DNA from 3 places in the Kerstersia gyiorum genome. Region 1 is predicted to be linked to each of the others. Evidence: predicted binding sites of a transcription regulator. Region 1 holds the regulator's gene; each other region holds the start of a gene.

Region 1 (5,501 bases):
CCCCAGCTGCGCCTGGGCAGCCCGCCGCAAGTACTGCGAACCCAACAACGCCTGGGGCACGATCCGCGAATGCCCGGAGCGACGCTGACCGCCCCAGCAGGCATCGGCCTTTGTCTCGACAAACAAAACGCCGCTGCTGTTCTCTGGAACAGCAGCGGCGTTTTCACGTGCGCGGCAGGCCATCGCCGGCCCGCCCGACACTCAGTCGTCTTCGTGCATCTGGTGTTGCAGATAATTCTGCAGGCCCACCTGCTCGACCAGCCCGATCTGGGTTTCCAGCCAGTCGATATGCTCTTCGGTGTCGTCCAGGATCCTGCGGAACAGATCACGCGTCACATAATCCTGCACCGATTCACAGTAGGCAATCGCTTCAACCAGGGTCGCGTGGGCATCGCGTTCCAGATTCAGGTCACAGGACAGGATCTCCGGCACATCTTCGCCGATGCGCAGCTTGTGGAGGTCCTGCAGGTTGGGCAGGCCGTCCAGCATGAAGATCCGTTCCATCAGTTTGTCGGCGTGCTTCATTTCGCTGATGGATTCATCGTACTCATACTTGCCCAGGCGGTTCAGCCCCCAGTGGCGCAGCATGCGCGCATGCAGGAAATACTGGTTAATGGCCGTCAGCTCATTGGTCAGTTGCGCATTCAAAAACTTGATAACCTGTCTGTCACCCTTCATCGTCGGCTCCGGCTGTATGGGTTTGATAAGGCAGCGGCATGGGGAAACAACACACCCAGGCAAGGCCCTGGCCGCCGCTGAAACCCAGTCAGGCTAGCATCCACGCGGGCAAAAGCCCATGCCGACTATGCATGTGGTAAACCGCCGTGCAACCCATGACAGGAAAGCTCTGGCGAATGAGAATGCGTCTGCAACTGCAAAATGCCGCATGGCCGGATCAGGCCTGATGCGGGCTGGCAGACGCAAAATTCATGAAAACCGTTTGATTTTCATGAAAAAAACCGAAGATCAGGAGTAAATTGCCGCAACAGAGGTGTTGGACCAAATGAGAATGGCCGGTGTCTGCTGTTGTTTAAATCATACAGAAACACCACAGGCCATGGCGTGCCTGGCGGCACGCCAACCCGGATACTGAGCGAATCAGGCGGCTTGCTGAGCGGCGCTGGCCGGGAGGATCTCCGACGCCGCGCCGGCCGGCAAGGCGACAGTCGCCACGGTGTGGCAAGCGCCGCCAGGCAAGTAGGAACAGGCGCTCTCGGCACAGCGGCCACAGCAACTGGCCACGCCGAGCTCATACTGGAGATCATCGAGCGTCGCGGCGCCGGAATCGACGCATGCGCGAACCTGGCGCTCAGTGACAGCGTTACAAATACAAATGTACATGAGACTAATTATCTTGAAAGTCCATGTCATATGCAAGCGTCTTCCTGCCTCCCCGGCCCCGGGGTTTTCCCGGCCAGGCTCCGCTCCTCAGGCCTTGCGCCGGTAGGGTCCCGGGCCATGCGGCAGGCAACGCCAGAATACCGCCGCTGCCGCCAGCCCGAACGTTCCAACAACAAAGGTTCCCACCGCCAGCGAAATGGCTCCCGTGAGGGCCGACAACAGCAGGGGACCAGCACTGGACCCCACGTCCGACACCAGCCGCCATAGGCCGAGGAAGTGGTGCCGGCCCTGTGCCGGAGCGGCATCGGCCGCCAGCGTCATCACGATGCCGGAACTGATGCCGTTGCCGAAGCCCAGCATCAAGGCCGTCTCCATGAACGATATAACGCCCGAGGCAAACGGCATCAGCATCAGGCTGGCGCCCATCAGCAACACCGACGGCACCGCCACCCAGACCCGCCCATGGCGGTCCATAATTTTGCCGGCATGGTAGAACACGGCCATGTCCAACGCCGCCACCAGGCCATAGATCACCGAAATCGCAACCGAATCCAGCCCCAGCTGTTCCGCCCAGAGCGGCAGCACCACCTGCCGGGTGGCGCGCAGCACGCTGATCAACAGGACGCCTATGCCCAGGCTCAGGAATACACCGGCATGGGAGCGCGCAATCGACAGCAGCGACGCCTTGCCCCCGCCCACCGTCGCCAGGGCGGCCGGTACCTCCAGATCAGGTACCTTGTAGGCCAGCACCCCGGCCCCAAGCATCGCGATCATCGCCAACAGATAGGCACCCGGCAAATCCATCAACGCAATCAAACCGGCTCCCGCGAACGGCCCGACGAACGCGCCTATGCGCGCCGTGCCGCCCAGAACGGACAGCGCCCGCGCCCGCATGGCCAGCGGCACGGCCTGCACCAGGTAACTTTGCCGCGCCAGCTGGAACACTGATGCGGCCGCGCCGACCAACAGGGTCGCCACCGCCATCATCCACACCATATGGGCTGCCATCGCGATCAGCATGGCCACCGCGCTCAGCAGCGATGCGCCTATCATCGCGCGCCGTTCGCCATAGCGATTGACCAGCAGCGCCGCCGGGATATTGCTGACCAGCGAACCCAGGCCCACCAGCGCGGCCACCAGCCCGGCCACGGCATATGACGCTCCCAGGCCGCGCACGCTCAGGGCAATGACTGGCGTCATGGCGCCGATACCGACGCCGAACAGCACGGAAGGTCCGTAGGCTGCCAACGCAATCTTGCGCAAGCTGAAAGAAGAATCGTCCATAGTCCTGAAATCGCCCGCGGGCTTCAACAATCATCCATACGCATCAAGGCCATGGCCTTGCGCTGCGAAGCCGTAGGCACTCTCATGCCTTCCCGGTACTTGGCAACCGTGCGGCGCGCCAGCTCGACACCGCGCTCGGCCAGCTTGGCCATCAGCTGGCTATCGGACAGCGGCTTGCGCGGATCTTCCTGATCCAGCATTTCACGCATCATCGCCTGAATCGACGCCGCAGAAGCCGACTCGCCATCGGCTGCCGGCACGCCGGTACTGAAAAACCGCTTGAGCTCCAGCGTGCCGTGCGGCGTCGCCATGTACTTGCTGGAGGTCGCCCGCGATATCGTGGACTCGTGCATGCCCAAGGCCTCGGCGATCTCGCGCAGCACCATCGGCCGCAACGCCACCATGCCGGATTCGAAGAAAGCCTGCTGCCGCGCCACGATCTCGGTAGAGACGCGCAGCAGCGTATCGAAGCGCTGCGCTACCTGTCGGATCAGCCAGCGCGCCTGCTGCACATGGGACTGCAGGCCCTCGTAACTGCCGCGCGGCTCCTGCCCCAGAGCCTGCACATAGGCATCATTCACGCTCAGGCGCGGCACCAGGTCGCCATTCAGGCGAACACGCCAGCCATTGCCGCTACGGTAAGCGATCACGTCCGGAACCGCAAAATCCGCCACCGGCACCGTCCAGGCCCGGCCCGGGTAAGGGTCCAACCGCCGGATCAGGGCGTGCGCGGTACGCACCTCGGCCGGCGAACACTTCAATTCCTCGCACAGGAAAGCAAGCCGGCCCGCCGCCAGGGCGTCCAGATGCCTCTCGCACAGGCGCCGCGCCAGCGCCACAATGGCAGCGTCGCGGGCCTCGGGCCAGACCTTGGCATCCGGCTGCCGCAATTGCAGCAGCAGGCATTCGGACATCGTGCGGGCGGCAATACCGGCCGGCTCCATATTCTGCAGCAAGGCCAATGCCGCTTCCAGTTCGCCCTGTTCAACCTCGAGCGATTCCGGCAAATAGGCCAGGATTTCCTCGAAACTGGCCGCAAGATAGCCGTTATCGTCCAATTCGTCGATCAGCACGGTCATCAGCGCGAGGTCACGACGGCTGGCACGGGTACAGGAAATCTGCCCCAGCAGGTGCTCGCGCAGCGACGGCGTGGCGGCAGCCTCGGGGAAAAAATCGTCGTCGCCGTCCTGGCGCGGGCCGCCGCCTCCGGAAAACAGATCCTCGGCCGCCACCGACTCAGCGGCGGGTTCGGGGGATTCCAGCTCCAGAACCGGGTTTTCCGTCAGCGCCTGCGAGATTTCCTGTTGCAGGTCCAGCGACGACAGTTGCAAGAGACGCAAGGCCTGTTGCAACTGTGGCGTCAGCACCAACTGCTGACTTTGGCGAATTTCCAGCGCGGGTCGTATCATGGGAACCATATTTTGCACCATAAGACCCGACATGACTTCACCCAGCCGATATGATCTGCAAGTGTTGAATAATTATCTGCGCGCCCAGGCGCAGCCTGCGCTGCTGCGCGATGGAGGCCTGATCCTGCTCGCCGCCCTGGCATGGCTCTGGCTATGCTGGCAAGGCCTGTCATATGGCCTGGCCCAACGCTATGAATTCCTGGCCAAGTTCAGTACCAACGCACAGGACATGGCCTTGCGCAGCGGCCCCTATGTCTGGTGGGCGCTGGCCGTGCTGTTGAGCCTGGGGGTACTGTCCCTGCTGCGCGCGTGGGCGCGGGAAAGAATCAACCATCATTGGGAAAAAATCGTGCCGCCGGGCGAACTGGCGCCGCTATGCCGCGACCTTTCCGATGATGGCCGCGCCGTACTGGATTGGGTATGGCAGGACAGGGAGACGCCCCTGGCGCTGGGAGACCTGAAACGCACTGCCACCGAATTGGCCAGCGGGCGCGTGGAGAAATTCCATATTGCCAGCGAACAACGCGCCGCATTGGCGGCTGCGATGAAACCGGCGAATGCTCAAACGGCCACAACAGGCCAGCCCGCGGCATTATTCAAGCAACAACGCCAGGAACCGCGCCTGGAGACTGATTGAAATGAAACGCAGGCATTCCCCGGCAGATTAGCCGGAGAATGCCGCGTTCACGCTACGCTCGCCACGGACAACGGCTGGCGCGCACGAATGAGCGCGAATGCGCAGCGACGGGCGACCTCTGCTGCGAACGGTTCACGATGAATGGCCATTGCCGCCATCGCACCTTCAAAGCAAAGCGTCAATTCCTCAGACAATTCATCGGCCTCATCCGTCAGATTACCGGCCAATTCGGTAAACATTTGCAGGATCCAGCGCCGATACTCGCGCGCCACTGCCAACACCGGCGCACATCCTTCGTTTTCCGCCACCGCCAGCAGAAAGGCACAACCGCGATATTCGCTGCGTGCACCCATCTCCTGCAGAATACGATAAGGTAACAATGCCTTCTCTGCCGGATCCGGCTGGTCGTTTTCCAGCACCTGTTCGCGCAGATGTTGCGTAATCCTTTCGTATCTGTCCCTCAAATACGCAACCACCAGTGCTTCCTTGGTGGCGAAATGCCGGTACAGCGTCGCCTTGGCAATCCCCGCTTCGGCGATGATGCGATCTACGCCCACTGCCCTGATGCCTTCGGCATAAAACAAAGTGCCCGCGACCTCAATAATGTGTGCGCGCATATCCATATCAGATCCCCTACGACCAACGCAGAAAATGACAACGGTCATCTCTCCGGCCAGGCAAAAATTTCCTATGCGAACACGACCGGCAATCGTGCAGCCTTACCAGCACGACGTCCTATCCATCCGCAGGGCCAATGCTATCAAAATAAATATTCGCCTGGTTTTTACTCTAATGCATTAGGCATGCATCATGCCGCATTGCAAAAGAAA
Region 2 (5,501 bases), 1.5 Mb from region 1:
GGTGATGCCGACCAGGCCGGCGATGGCACCCGAGGCCGCGCCCAGCAGCGAGGAACGGCCCTTGAGCAGTTTTTCCGTGGCCGACCAGGCCAGGACGGCAATGGCGGTGGCGATCAGCGTGTTCATGAAGGCCAGCACGGCGGTGTTGTTGGCGGCCAGCGCCGAACCCGCGTTGAAGCCGAACCAGCCCACCCACAGCACGGCGGCGCCGATATAGGTCATGGGCAGGTTGTGCGGTTGCAGCGCTTCCTTGCCATAACCCAGGCGTTTGCCGACCAGTGCAGCGGCCGTCAGCGCGGCAATACCGGAGTTGATGTGCACCACAGTGCCGCCGGCGAAGTCCAGCGCACCCGCTGCAAACAACAGGCCGGGAACATCGCCGCCGTACCAGACCATGTGGGCGATCGGTACGTAGGCCAGCGTGAACCAGACCACGGTGAAGACCAGCACGGCCGAGAAGCGGGCGCGTTCGGCAAAGCCGCCGATGATCAGCGCGCAGGTGATGCCGGCGAATGTCGCCTGGAAGGCGGCAAATAGCAGTTCGGGCACGCTGCCTGATTCCGCGAAGCCGTCAGGGGCGTTGAACAGGCCGGACAGGAACAGTTTTGAGAAGCCGCCGAAGAATGCGTTGCCATCGGTGAAGGCCAGGGAATAGCCGTAGACGAACCACAGGACGACTGCCAGGCAGAATACCGAAGTGGTCTGCATCAGTACGGAGAGCACGTTCTTGGAGCGGACCATGCCGCCGTAGAACAGCGCCAGGCCGGGAACTACCATCATGAGAACGAGCAGGGTCGAGACGCTCAACCAGGCGATGTCTGCGTTTTCCATTTTCAGTTTCCTTTATGCGGGATGGAAAGAGGCTCAGAGAGCGGACTCGTCGGATTCACCAGTACGTATGCGCACGGCGCGTTCCACGGGAACGACGAACAGCTTGCCGTCGCCGATCTTGCCGGTGTAGGCCGCGCTTTCGATGGCTTCCAGGGTGGTGTCAAGCTGGGCATCCGGCACCACGACCTCAATGCGCAGCTTGGGCAGGAAGTCCACGGCATATTCGGCGCCGCGATACAGTTCGGTATGGCCTTTCTGGCGGCCGAAGCCGTTGACTTCGCTGACGGTCATGCCTTGCACGCCAGCGGTCGAAAGTGCCACGCGCACCTCGTCCAGCTTGAACGGCTTGATGATGGCGATGATGAGTTTCATATGGGCTCCTTGCGGGTTTGGGCTGTCCTGAACCGAGCTAAGCAAGATGCGTGCCAATCTGCGCCGGCAGGCGGGAAGCGGCATGCGCAATCGCTGCCTGCCTGCGGTGCGTGCGGGCAAATGCGCCAGCCCGGCAGGGTGCGGACGGCAGCGTGTGTGGCGGTTTGCACGCAGATGGTGCGCGGATTGGGTCAGCTGCACGGCGCAACGCACTGAAATGGTGCGGCTGCTGGCCGCCAGTGCGGCAAGGGACGCTGGAAAGCGGCAAGTAGCTTAAACTTCCGTCATTGGATCCTTTCTCTGGAACGAGCATGAACCGCAACGATTTCCTCGCAGACCTGCAGCAAAAATTCTCCGATCTGATCGCCCGCACGCCGGCAGCCGATATCGAGCGCAATGCCAAGGCTTTTCTCAGCCAGGCCTTCAGCCGCGTTGATCTGATCACGCGTGAAGAGTTCGATATCCAGGCGGACCTGCTGGCTGCCACGCGTTCGCGGGTGCGTGAACTGGAAGCCCGGCTGGAAGCGCTGGAGGGCCGCATTGCCGCGCTGGAGCAGCCCCAGGCGTCGGGCACGCAGCAGAACTGAGTCCTTGTCCTGATGGGCGCTGCGTCGGGGCAATAGGAGCGCAGCGTGACATTTCCAGCACGCCTGGCCTGTTCCCGACGGTAGTCGCAGGCCATACTCCGGACATACTTGTACCGGAGGAAATTCATGTCGTTAGCCGTACTGGGAAGCCGGGCGTTGGTGGGCCTGGATGCGCCTGCGGTATGGGTGGAGGTGCACCTGGCTCCAGGCTTGCCGGCGTTCCAGATCGTCGGGCTGCCCGACGCTGAAGTGCGTGAAAGCAGGGAGCGGGTGCGTGCTGCGCTGCAAAGCAGCGGCTATGAATTTCCTGCGGGTCGCCTGACGGCCAATCTGTCGCCGGCAGACTTGCCCAAGGAGTCTGGCCGCTTCGATCTTCCCATTGCGCTGGGCGTGCTGCTGGCATCGGGCCAATTGCAGTTGCAGGGCGGCGCGGCAGCCCAGGAAGCGCTGGTGCGCGATATCTTCGCCGGCGAACTTTCGTTGAGCGGCATGCTGGTGCCGGTAGCCGGCGCCCTGGGCCTGGCTCTGGCAGCCGCCGATGCCGGCGCCAGGCTTTATATGCCTCTGCAAAGCGCGCGTATCGCTGCCAACGTACCTGGCCTGGATGTGCTTGGCGCCACTAGCCTGCGGGCGCTGGCCTTGCACCTGGGCGGCCAGGAAAGCCTGGCGCCAGTGAAGGCCGCGCCGCTGGAGGCGGCAGAACCTGTGCCGTGTCTGTCGGATGTGCGCGGCCAGGCGGCGGCGCGTCGGGCGCTGGAAGTCGCGGCAGCAGGCGAGCACGGCCTGCTGATGATAGGGCCGCCGGGTGCAGGGAAAAGCATGCTGGCGCAGCGCTTGCCTGGCATTCTTCCGCCGTTGGCGCCGCGCCAGGCGCTGGAGGCAGCAGCCCTGGCGGGTTTGCTGCGCACTCGTCCAGTCTTGAGCGGGCAGCCGCCATTCCGCGCGCCTCACCATTCGGTATCCACGGCTGCCCTGGTAGGGGGCGGCAGCCGTCCCCGTCCAGGGGAAATCACGCTGGCGCATCATGGCGTGCTGTTTCTCGATGAATTGCCGGAGTTCAGCCGGGTGGCGCTGGAGGCCTTGCGCGAGCCGCTGGAAACCGGCGCGGTCGCCATCGCCCGGGCGGCGGGCAGGGTGGTGTATCCCGCCAGGTTTCAGCTTGTGGCCGCCATGAATCCCTGCCCGTGCGGCTGGCTTGGGCATCCGGTGCGCAGTTGTCGCTGCAGCCCGGAGGCACGCGAGCGCTACCGAATGAAGCTGTCCGGTCCTTTGCTGGACCGCATTGACCTGCAACTGGAGTTGCCCGCCACCGAGGCGGGATGGCTGGACATGCCGCCGGGCGAGACGAGCGAGGCCGTGCGCCAGCGTGTGGCCGCTGCCAGGCAGCGCCAGTTGGCGCGCCAGGGGTGCAGCAATGCCCGTCTGGCGCCGGCCATGCTGCGCGAGGCCTGCCGTTTGGCGGACGAGGCGCAGCGCATGCTGGACGCAGCCATGACGCGGTTGGGCTGGTCGGCCAGGGCAGCGCACCGCGTGCTGAGTGTCGCGCGCACCGTTGCCGATCTCGACGCGGCTGATGCTGTGCTGGCGGTGCATCTGGCACAGGCTGTGCAATACCGGCGTCCGCTGGGGTAGCATGGCGTTTTTTTCGACAGATCACACGCTAAAAAAGGGGCGCCACGTGCTGTATATCGTTCGTTTCTATGACAATCCAGCCATGGCGCATGTACGCCAGGCGCAAATGGAGCCGCATCTGGAATGGCTCAAGGCCAACAGCGAACTGGTGCGCATCGGCGGTGCGCTGCGCGAACAGGAAGACGGTCCTTCCGTGGGGGCGTTGTGGATTCTCGAATCGCCGGACCGCGCCACGGCGGAACGCCTGTTGCGCGAAGATCCGTTCTGGGTCCATGGCCTGCGCGAGCGCTATGAGCTCTACTCCTGGCACAAGGGCATTCCGGACCAGGTGCTGATCTGAGCTTTCGACCTGTGGGGACAAGGGGGTGCCCGGCGCGGCAGGAACGCTACAGGCCCAGCGTTAAAGCAAAAAACGCGATATAATCAAAGGCTTTCCTGAGTCTATTGCGGTTGTTAGCCGCAAGGGAGCAGGGAATCCGGGCGGTTTGCAGTCGCCTTGGCCGGGGTCTAGCGTCCGTGCCAGGGGTTCAGGAACAGCCCATCCAGTGATGTCGGGTTTCAAGTCTGCCTGTCCGGTTTCCGGTCGTGTGGCACCCGCCGTCTTATTGTTCAAACAGCAGGAATTCAGCAGGAATTTTCATGCCTAAGATGAAAACCAAGAAAAGCGCTGCAAAGCGCTTTGTGGTTCGCGGCAGCGGATCCATCAAGCGGGGCCAGGCCTTCAAGCGCCACATCCTCACCAAGAAGACGACCAAGAACAAGCGCCAGCTGCGCGGCTCCACCGCCGTTCACAGCGCTGACGTGGCATCGGTGAAAGCCATGCTGCCTTTCGCCTGATAGGAGAGATATAAGATGCCTCGCGTAAAACGTGGTGTAACGGCACGTGCCCGTCACAAAAAAGTCCTGAAGGCTGCCAAGGGTTACCGCGGTCGCCGCGGTAATGTATTCCGGATCGCCAAACAGGCGGTCATGAAGGCCGGGCAATATGCCTACCGTGACCGTCGTGCCAAGAAGCGCACTTTCCGCGCCCTGTGGATCACCCGTATCAACGCCGCCGTGCGTGAACATGGCGTGACCTACAGCGCCTTCATCGCTGGCCTGAAGAAGGCTTCGATCGACCTGGACCGCAAGGTTCTGGCTGATCTGGCCGTGCGTGACAAGGCTGGCTTTGCTGCTGTGGTACAACAAGCCAAGGCGGCACTGGCTGCCTGATAGTGCGGTGCAGCTGATGTAGTGGCAAACGGGGCCGTAGCGGTCCCGTTTGCGTTTTGAAGGCCGTCGTCCCGCCAGGGAGACGGCCCTTGCTGCAAATCGGGGAGCTTTCCGGCTCCTGTTGAATATCGCCTTGCCAGACCTTGCGCAGAGACGCGCAGATTGTGCTCAGGCACGTGTTCAAAGGTTTATTTCCATGACGACGATGGTCGAAGACCTGATTGCCCAGGCGCGTGAATTGTTCGCGCAGGCCGCCGATGCGGCAGCGCTGGAAAACGCCAAGGCCCGCTTTCTCGGCAAACAGGGCGCCTTGACGGCGCAGATGAAGGCTCTGGCGCAATTGACGCCGGAACAGAAGCGCGAAGCGGGTGCCCGCATCAACCAGGCCAAGCAGACCATTGAGCAACTGCTCAATGAGCGCCGCGATGCATTGGCCGAAGCCGAGCTGGCCCAGCGACTGGCATCGCAGACCATCGACGTGACATTGCCCGGCCGTGGCCGGGGCGTGGGTGGCATTCATCCGGTGATCCGCACCTGGCGCCGGGTGGAAGAGATTTTCCGTTCCATCGGTTTTGACGTGGCCGACGGCCCCGAAATCGAGAACGACTGGACCAATTTCACGGCGTTGAACAATCCAGAGAACCATCCCGCGCGTTCCATGCAGGATACGTTCTACGTCGACATGCAGGATTCGGGCGGATTGCCGCTGGTGCTGCGCACGCACACCAGCCCCATGCAGGTGCGCTACGCTCGTATGAACAAGCCGCCCATCAAGGTGATTGCGCCGGGACGCACCTACCGCGTCGACAGCGATGCGACCCACTCGCCCATGTTCCACCAGGTGGAAGGCCTATGGATCGCCGAAGA
Region 3 (5,501 bases), 550 kb from region 1:
CGTGTCGTCCCACTCCCGCTGTTGCCCGACATCCATGAATATCCTCCCCCTGGCTCTCCGTACCGTCCGGCGTGAATGGCGCCTGGCGGAATTGCGCACCCTGGCGCTCGCGCTGGTGCTTTCGATTGTTGCGCTGGGAGTGGTCGCCACCCTGGCACTACGGGTTGAACACAGCATTGCCGCAGGTTCCGCCGAGCTGGTCGGCGGCGATGGCGGCATCAACGCCCCCAGCCCTATCCCTGCCGAATACGAAATCCAGGCCCGGGAAATGGCGCTCGCCACGGCCCATGCCGTGCGTTTTCCCAGCATGGCCTTCGCCCAGGAACAGGCCCAGTTGCTGAACCTGGCGGCCGTCTCGCCCGAATGGCCCCTGCGCGGGGAAATCACGCTGCGCGACGCGGACGGCAGGCAACACACCGCCCCCGCTCCCCAGCCCGGTGAAATTTACCTGGATGCGCGCGCGCTTGCCGCACTGGGCGTCGACATAGGCGCCACCGTGCAGATCGGCGACGCCAATCTGCGGATTGCCGGTGAACTGCTGCGCCAGCCCGACGGCGGCAACGTCTTCGCACTGGCCCCCACGGCCCTGGCCCCGCTTGCCGACATCGAACGCGCCGGCCTGCTGGGGCCCGGCAGCCGCGCCCGCTACAGCCTGCTGCTGGCCGGCGCGCCCGGCGCCGTGCAGGACTGGAAGCAATGGGCGGCCAGCCAGGCCTTGCCAGACAACGCTCGCCTCATTGAACTGGAAGACGCGCAACAAAACCTGGGCGGCGCCTTCGAGCGCGCCAACGCCTTCCTGCGCCTGTGCGCATTGCTCGCAGCACTGCTGGCCGGCGTCGCCATCGCACTGGCATCTCAGCGCTATGCGCAACGCAAGACCGATGAAGTGGCGCTGCTACGCGCACTGGGCGCCCCGCGCGCCGACGTGCTGAAGCTCTTGGCTGGCACGCTGGCCGCACTGGCCCTGCCCGCCGCCCTGCTGGGTATCGCACTGACACAAGGGCTGTCCGCCCTGGCCTGGCAAGTCGCAGGCAAGCTGTTCAGCGGCGCCCTGCCAACCGTACAACCTGTCCTGCCGTCGCTGGCCGCTGCCGCCATGGGCCTGGCCATCCTGGCCGGATTCGCCCTGCCGCCGCTGGCCCGGCTGGCGGACGTCCCGCCAGCGGCGGTGTTCCGCCGCAGCGTGGCACCCCGCGTGCGCCGTTTCGACCTGTTCTACCTGCTGCCACTGGCTACCGCGCTGGGACTGATCTGGATGCAGGCCGGCAGCGCCAGGCTGGCCATCATCCTTGCCATCAGCCTTGCGGTCGTAGCCCTGGTGGCTGCCATCCTGGCGCTGTTGGCCCTGTGGCTGGCGCGCCGTGTCGCCGCCGGCATCCACCCCGCCCTGCGCCTGGGCCTGGCGTCGCTGGCCCGCCGCCGCTTCACCAGCGCCGTCCAGGCCGTGGCGCTGAGCCTGGGTCTGTGCGCGCTGCTGATACTGGCCGTGGCCGCCCCGGCCCTGTTGCAGGAATGGCGTTCGGAACTGCCGGATGAAACACCGAACTGGTTCGCCCTGAATGTCCTGGAGGAACAAGTGCCCGATTACCGGGCCGCCCTGGACCAGGCCAGTGCCTCCCAGGTCGCAATGCTGCCGCTGGCCGTAGGCAAACTGACTGCCATCAACGGCGAGCTTGCTGAGAGCTTCTACCAGACCCCGGAACAGCGCGAGCGCGCCGCCGAGCAACTGCGTTTTTCCTGGAGCGCCACGCTGCCCTCGGCCAATCGGCTGGTCGCCGGCGCCTGGCAGGCGCCTGAGGCCGGAGCGGCCGGCCTGTCGGTGGAAAAGGGCTGGATGGAACGCTTTGGCCTGAAGCTGGGCGACAGCCTGACACTGGAGAGCGGCGGGCGCAGCGTCACCGCCACCATAGACAGCGTGCGGGAAGTCGACTGGAGCTCCTTCCGCGTCAATTTCTTCCTGCTGCTGGACCCGGCCCACGCGGACGGCATGCCGCATACCTGGATCGCCAGCTATTACCTGCCGCCAGCGCAGAACAACCACTTGGCGGACATGGCCCGACAATTCCCCAACGTCAGCATGCTGGACGTCAATGACCTGCTGGAACGCGTGCGCAGCATCATCGAGCGTGTCAGCAGCGCAGTGAGCTGGGTGCTTTCCTTCAGCCTGCTGGCCGGCGCACTGGTGCTGGCTGCCGCGCTGGCCGCCAGCACGCAGCAACGCCGCCACGAAGCCGCGCTGCTGCGTACCCTGGGGGCCCAGCGGCGCCAACTGCGCCTGGCCGCGCTATGCGAATTCCTGGTCCTGGGACTGATTGCCGCACTGACCGCCACGATGGGCGCCGCAGGTGCCGGAAGCTGGCTGGGGCAAAGCGTGTTCCGCATGGCGGCAGTACCGCTGCCCTGGGCGCAATTGGCCGGCACCGCCCTGCTGGCGGCGCTGGTCATCACCTTGCTGGGCCTGGCCGGGACACGGCGCATCCTGAATACCCCGCCCATGGCGTTACTGCGCGCAGCCTGACCCCAGGGCCGCCTGGCGGCGCGCCCGCACTGCCGCAAGGCCTCGTCACAGTGCGGGTTGCGTCATTCTGGTGCCTGCCCTGGGCCTGCCCACAGTGACCGGAAGATGGCATGGATATTGCTTTGCATGTGGAGTTCTCACCCACCCGCAAGGCAGAAATCCATGTCAGACAGCATCCGCACCCCTTCTTCCGCTATCCCCACCCGCCGGGAATTTCTTTACCGTGCCGCCGCACTGGGCGGCCTGGGCCTGGCCATGGCAACAATGAACGCCTGGGGCCTGACGCTGGCATCGCAGAGCGACCAGCCCCCCAGGCTGCAAGGCAGCGGCAAGGGCAAGCGCGTGCTGATACTGGGCGCCGGCATCGCCGGGCTGACCAGCGCCTACGAACTGCGCAAGGCGGGCTATGACTGCATGATCGTGGAAGCCCGGCCCATCGCTGGCGGCCGGGCGCGCACCGCCCGCAAAGGGACGCGCAGCGAAGAACCCGGCAATCCCTCTGTCTGCGACTTCGACAGCGGAGATTTCTTCAATCTGGGGCCGATGCGCATCCCCTACCACCATCGTTCCACGCTGTACTACACGCGCGAATTCAAGGTGCCGCTGGGCATTTTCGTCAACGACAACGACGCTGCCTATGTCTACCATGAAAACGCAGGTGCGCTTTCAGGCCAGCGCCTGCGGCAGGGCGAGGTCAAGGCGGACATGCGTGGCTACGTCAATGAACTGCTGGCCAAAAGCATCGTGGACGGCAAGCTGGACGAGCAAATCACCGCCGCCGACAAGGCGTTGTTGCTGGACTACCTGGCGCAGGAAGGTTATCTGGGCAAGGACGACCTGCGCTATCACGGCACCAATGGCCGTGGCTACGCCGTCAATCCGGGCGCGGGCACCGAACCCGGCCCTGGCACGCCATCCGACCCGCTGGGCTTCGCAGAACTACTGGGTTCCAGGCTGGGGCATATCTACCAATCGGTGCAGAGCTTCAACCAGCAGATCACCATGTTCCATCCGCTGGAGGGCATGGACCAGATTCCCGCCGCCTTTGCACGGCAGCTCAACGGCCTGATCCGCTACCAGGCGGAAGTGCAATCGCTGCGCCAGAACGATGCGGGCGTCACCGTGGTCGTCAAGGACACCCGCTCCGGCACGGCCGAAACGCTGCAGGCCGATTACTGCATTTGCACGATCCCGCTGCCCGTGCTGAAAGACCTGGACACCGATTTTTCCGCTGCCTTCAAGGCCGCCATCGCCTCGGTGCCCTACATGCCCGCCGGCAAAATCGGCCTGCAGATGAAAAACCGGTTCTGGGAAGTGGATGACGCCATCTATGGCGGCCACGTCCGCACCGATATCAAGGGCATAGGCAACATTACACTGCCCTCGAACAACTGGCAGGGTGCGGCAGGCATCATCCTGGGCTACTACAACTTCGGCGGCAACGCCGAAACCATCGGCAAGCTTGACCCGGCCGAACGCACCACCTTCGCGCTGACCAACGGCCAGAAGATATTTCCGCAATACCAGGAAAGCTTCCGCAACAGCTTTTCCATTGCCTGGCAAAACGTACCCTACAACCGGGGCGGCTGGGCCCACTGGAGCGAAGAAGGACGCCGCACCACCTATCCCCTGCTCCTGGAGCCGGAAGGCCGGGTCTATCTTGCCGGCGAACACCTGAGCTACCAGACCGGCTGGCTCTCCGGTGCCATCGAATCCGCCTGGCAACAGATCGCCAAGCTGCACGCCCACGCGCAAGCGGCCTGAACCCATCCCTGCACGCCGGCCCGCAGGCCGGCGCGCTGCCGACCCTTTCCCCTGCCACTCAGACGAGGTCTATCCATGCAAGCCCACTTCCGCCGCCAGCTGATTCCCGCCGCCCTCATTGCCGCCGCGCTGGTTCATACGCCTGCCAGCGCCACTGGCATTACGCGCCATGCCTCCGGCAATCCGCAATCTCCCATCGCCGCCGCCACGGAAGTCGCACCCGGCCTGGCAACCGTCTATCTCAGCGGCCAGGTGCCATCGGTGCAGAACCAGGACGCGCCGCCTACCAGCGCCGCTGCGTTCGGCGACACGAAAACCCAGACCATCAGCGTCCTGGGCAAGATCAAGAGCCAGCTTGCCGCGCTGGGACTGGGGCTGGAGGATGTCGTCAAGGTCCAGGCCTATCTGGTTGCCGACCCGGCGACCGGCAAAATGGATTTCGCCGGATTCAGCGCCGGCTATGCCGAATTCTTCGGCGGCAGCCCGGCCATCCTGAATGCCCGCTCCACCATGCAGGTGGCCGGCCTGGTGAACCCCGGCTGGCTGGTTGAAATCGAAGTCACCGCTGTCAAACGGCCCTGAGCACAATCCGGCGGGCGCACGGCCCGCCCCTCCGTCTGCACCGCCCCCCCTACACCACCACGGCTGGCAAGGCCGGGCGCTGCTGCGCCAGCAGATCCGCCAGCACCTTGAGTGCGCGTTCCAGTCGGCGCCGGTCCGGCACCGCACCCAGCGAAATCCGTATGGCCTTGGGCGCCACGCCTTCCACCGTGAAAAACTCGGAAGTGCAAATGCCCAGTCCATGGGCGCTGGCCGCCGCCAGCAGACCGTTCAGGCTCCATTGCGCCGGCACAGCTTGCCAGATATGAAAGCCACGCGGTCCTTCACGGTGCGCGAAGGGCAGCACGGCTTCCGCCAGCTCATAGCGTATGCGTGCTTCCGCGGCAACGGCATCGCGGAAAGCATCCGCCACGCCGCTGCGTATCCATTGCGTCGCCAACGCCGCCATCAGCGGTGCGCCCATCAGCGTGAGCGCCCGCATGGCCAGCGCAAACCCGTCCTGGGTGGCGGCATCCGGCAAAGCGACGAAAGCAGTGCGCAAGCCCGGCGTCAATGATTTCGACAGCGTCGCCACATGGCTCACGATATCCGGCGCGAGCTGCGCCAGCGCAGGCGGGCGTTCCGTTGCCAGGAAACTGTAGGGGTCGTCTTCGATGAC

Evidence for each region. Region 1 encodes sigma-54, which starts transcription at its own class of promoters, with help from an activator protein. Its sites were predicted from a motif close to TGGCANGNAANCTGCTTT; they were not measured.
Region 2: the regulator sigma-54 is predicted to act here: its motif matches at 1,242-1,259, upstream of ACEW7X_RS07215 (P-II family nitrogen regulator).
Region 3: the regulator sigma-54 is predicted to act here: its motif matches at 2,625-2,642, upstream of ACEW7X_RS15025 (flavin monoamine oxidase family protein).

Annotation. Positions count from the first base shown of each region.
Region 1 is NZ_CP169556.1:107,461-112,961, reverse strand. It holds gene ACEW7X_RS00420 (hypothetical protein) at 1-88, shown strand, start outside; gene bfr (bacterioferritin) at 202-678, opposite strand; gene ACEW7X_RS00410 ((2Fe-2S)-binding protein) at 1,099-1,341, opposite strand; gene ACEW7X_RS00405 (MFS transporter) at 1,429-2,625, opposite strand; gene rpoN (RNA polymerase factor sigma-54) at 2,649-4,034, opposite strand; gene ACEW7X_RS00395 (hypothetical protein) at 4,066-4,671, shown strand; gene ACEW7X_RS00390 (TetR/AcrR family transcriptional regulator) at 4,719-5,294, opposite strand.
Region 2 is NZ_CP169556.1:1,626,653-1,632,153, forward strand. It holds gene ACEW7X_RS07210 (ammonium transporter) at 1-831, opposite strand, end outside; gene ACEW7X_RS07215 (P-II family nitrogen regulator) at 865-1,203, opposite strand; gene ACEW7X_RS07220 (accessory factor UbiK family protein) at 1,515-1,790, shown strand; gene ACEW7X_RS07225 (YifB family Mg chelatase-like AAA ATPase) at 1,917-3,422, shown strand; gene ACEW7X_RS07230 (YciI family protein) at 3,469-3,762, shown strand; gene rpmI (50S ribosomal protein L35) at 4,062-4,259, shown strand; gene rplT (50S ribosomal protein L20) at 4,275-4,634, shown strand; gene pheS (phenylalanine--tRNA ligase subunit alpha) at 4,831-5,501, shown strand, end outside.
Region 3 is NZ_CP169556.1:3,437,581-3,443,081, forward strand. It holds gene ACEW7X_RS15020 (ABC transporter permease) at 35-2,518, shown strand; gene ACEW7X_RS15025 (flavin monoamine oxidase family protein) at 2,681-4,282, shown strand; gene ACEW7X_RS15030 (RidA family protein) at 4,358-4,864, shown strand; gene ACEW7X_RS15035 (PLP-dependent aminotransferase family protein) at 4,914-5,501, opposite strand, start outside.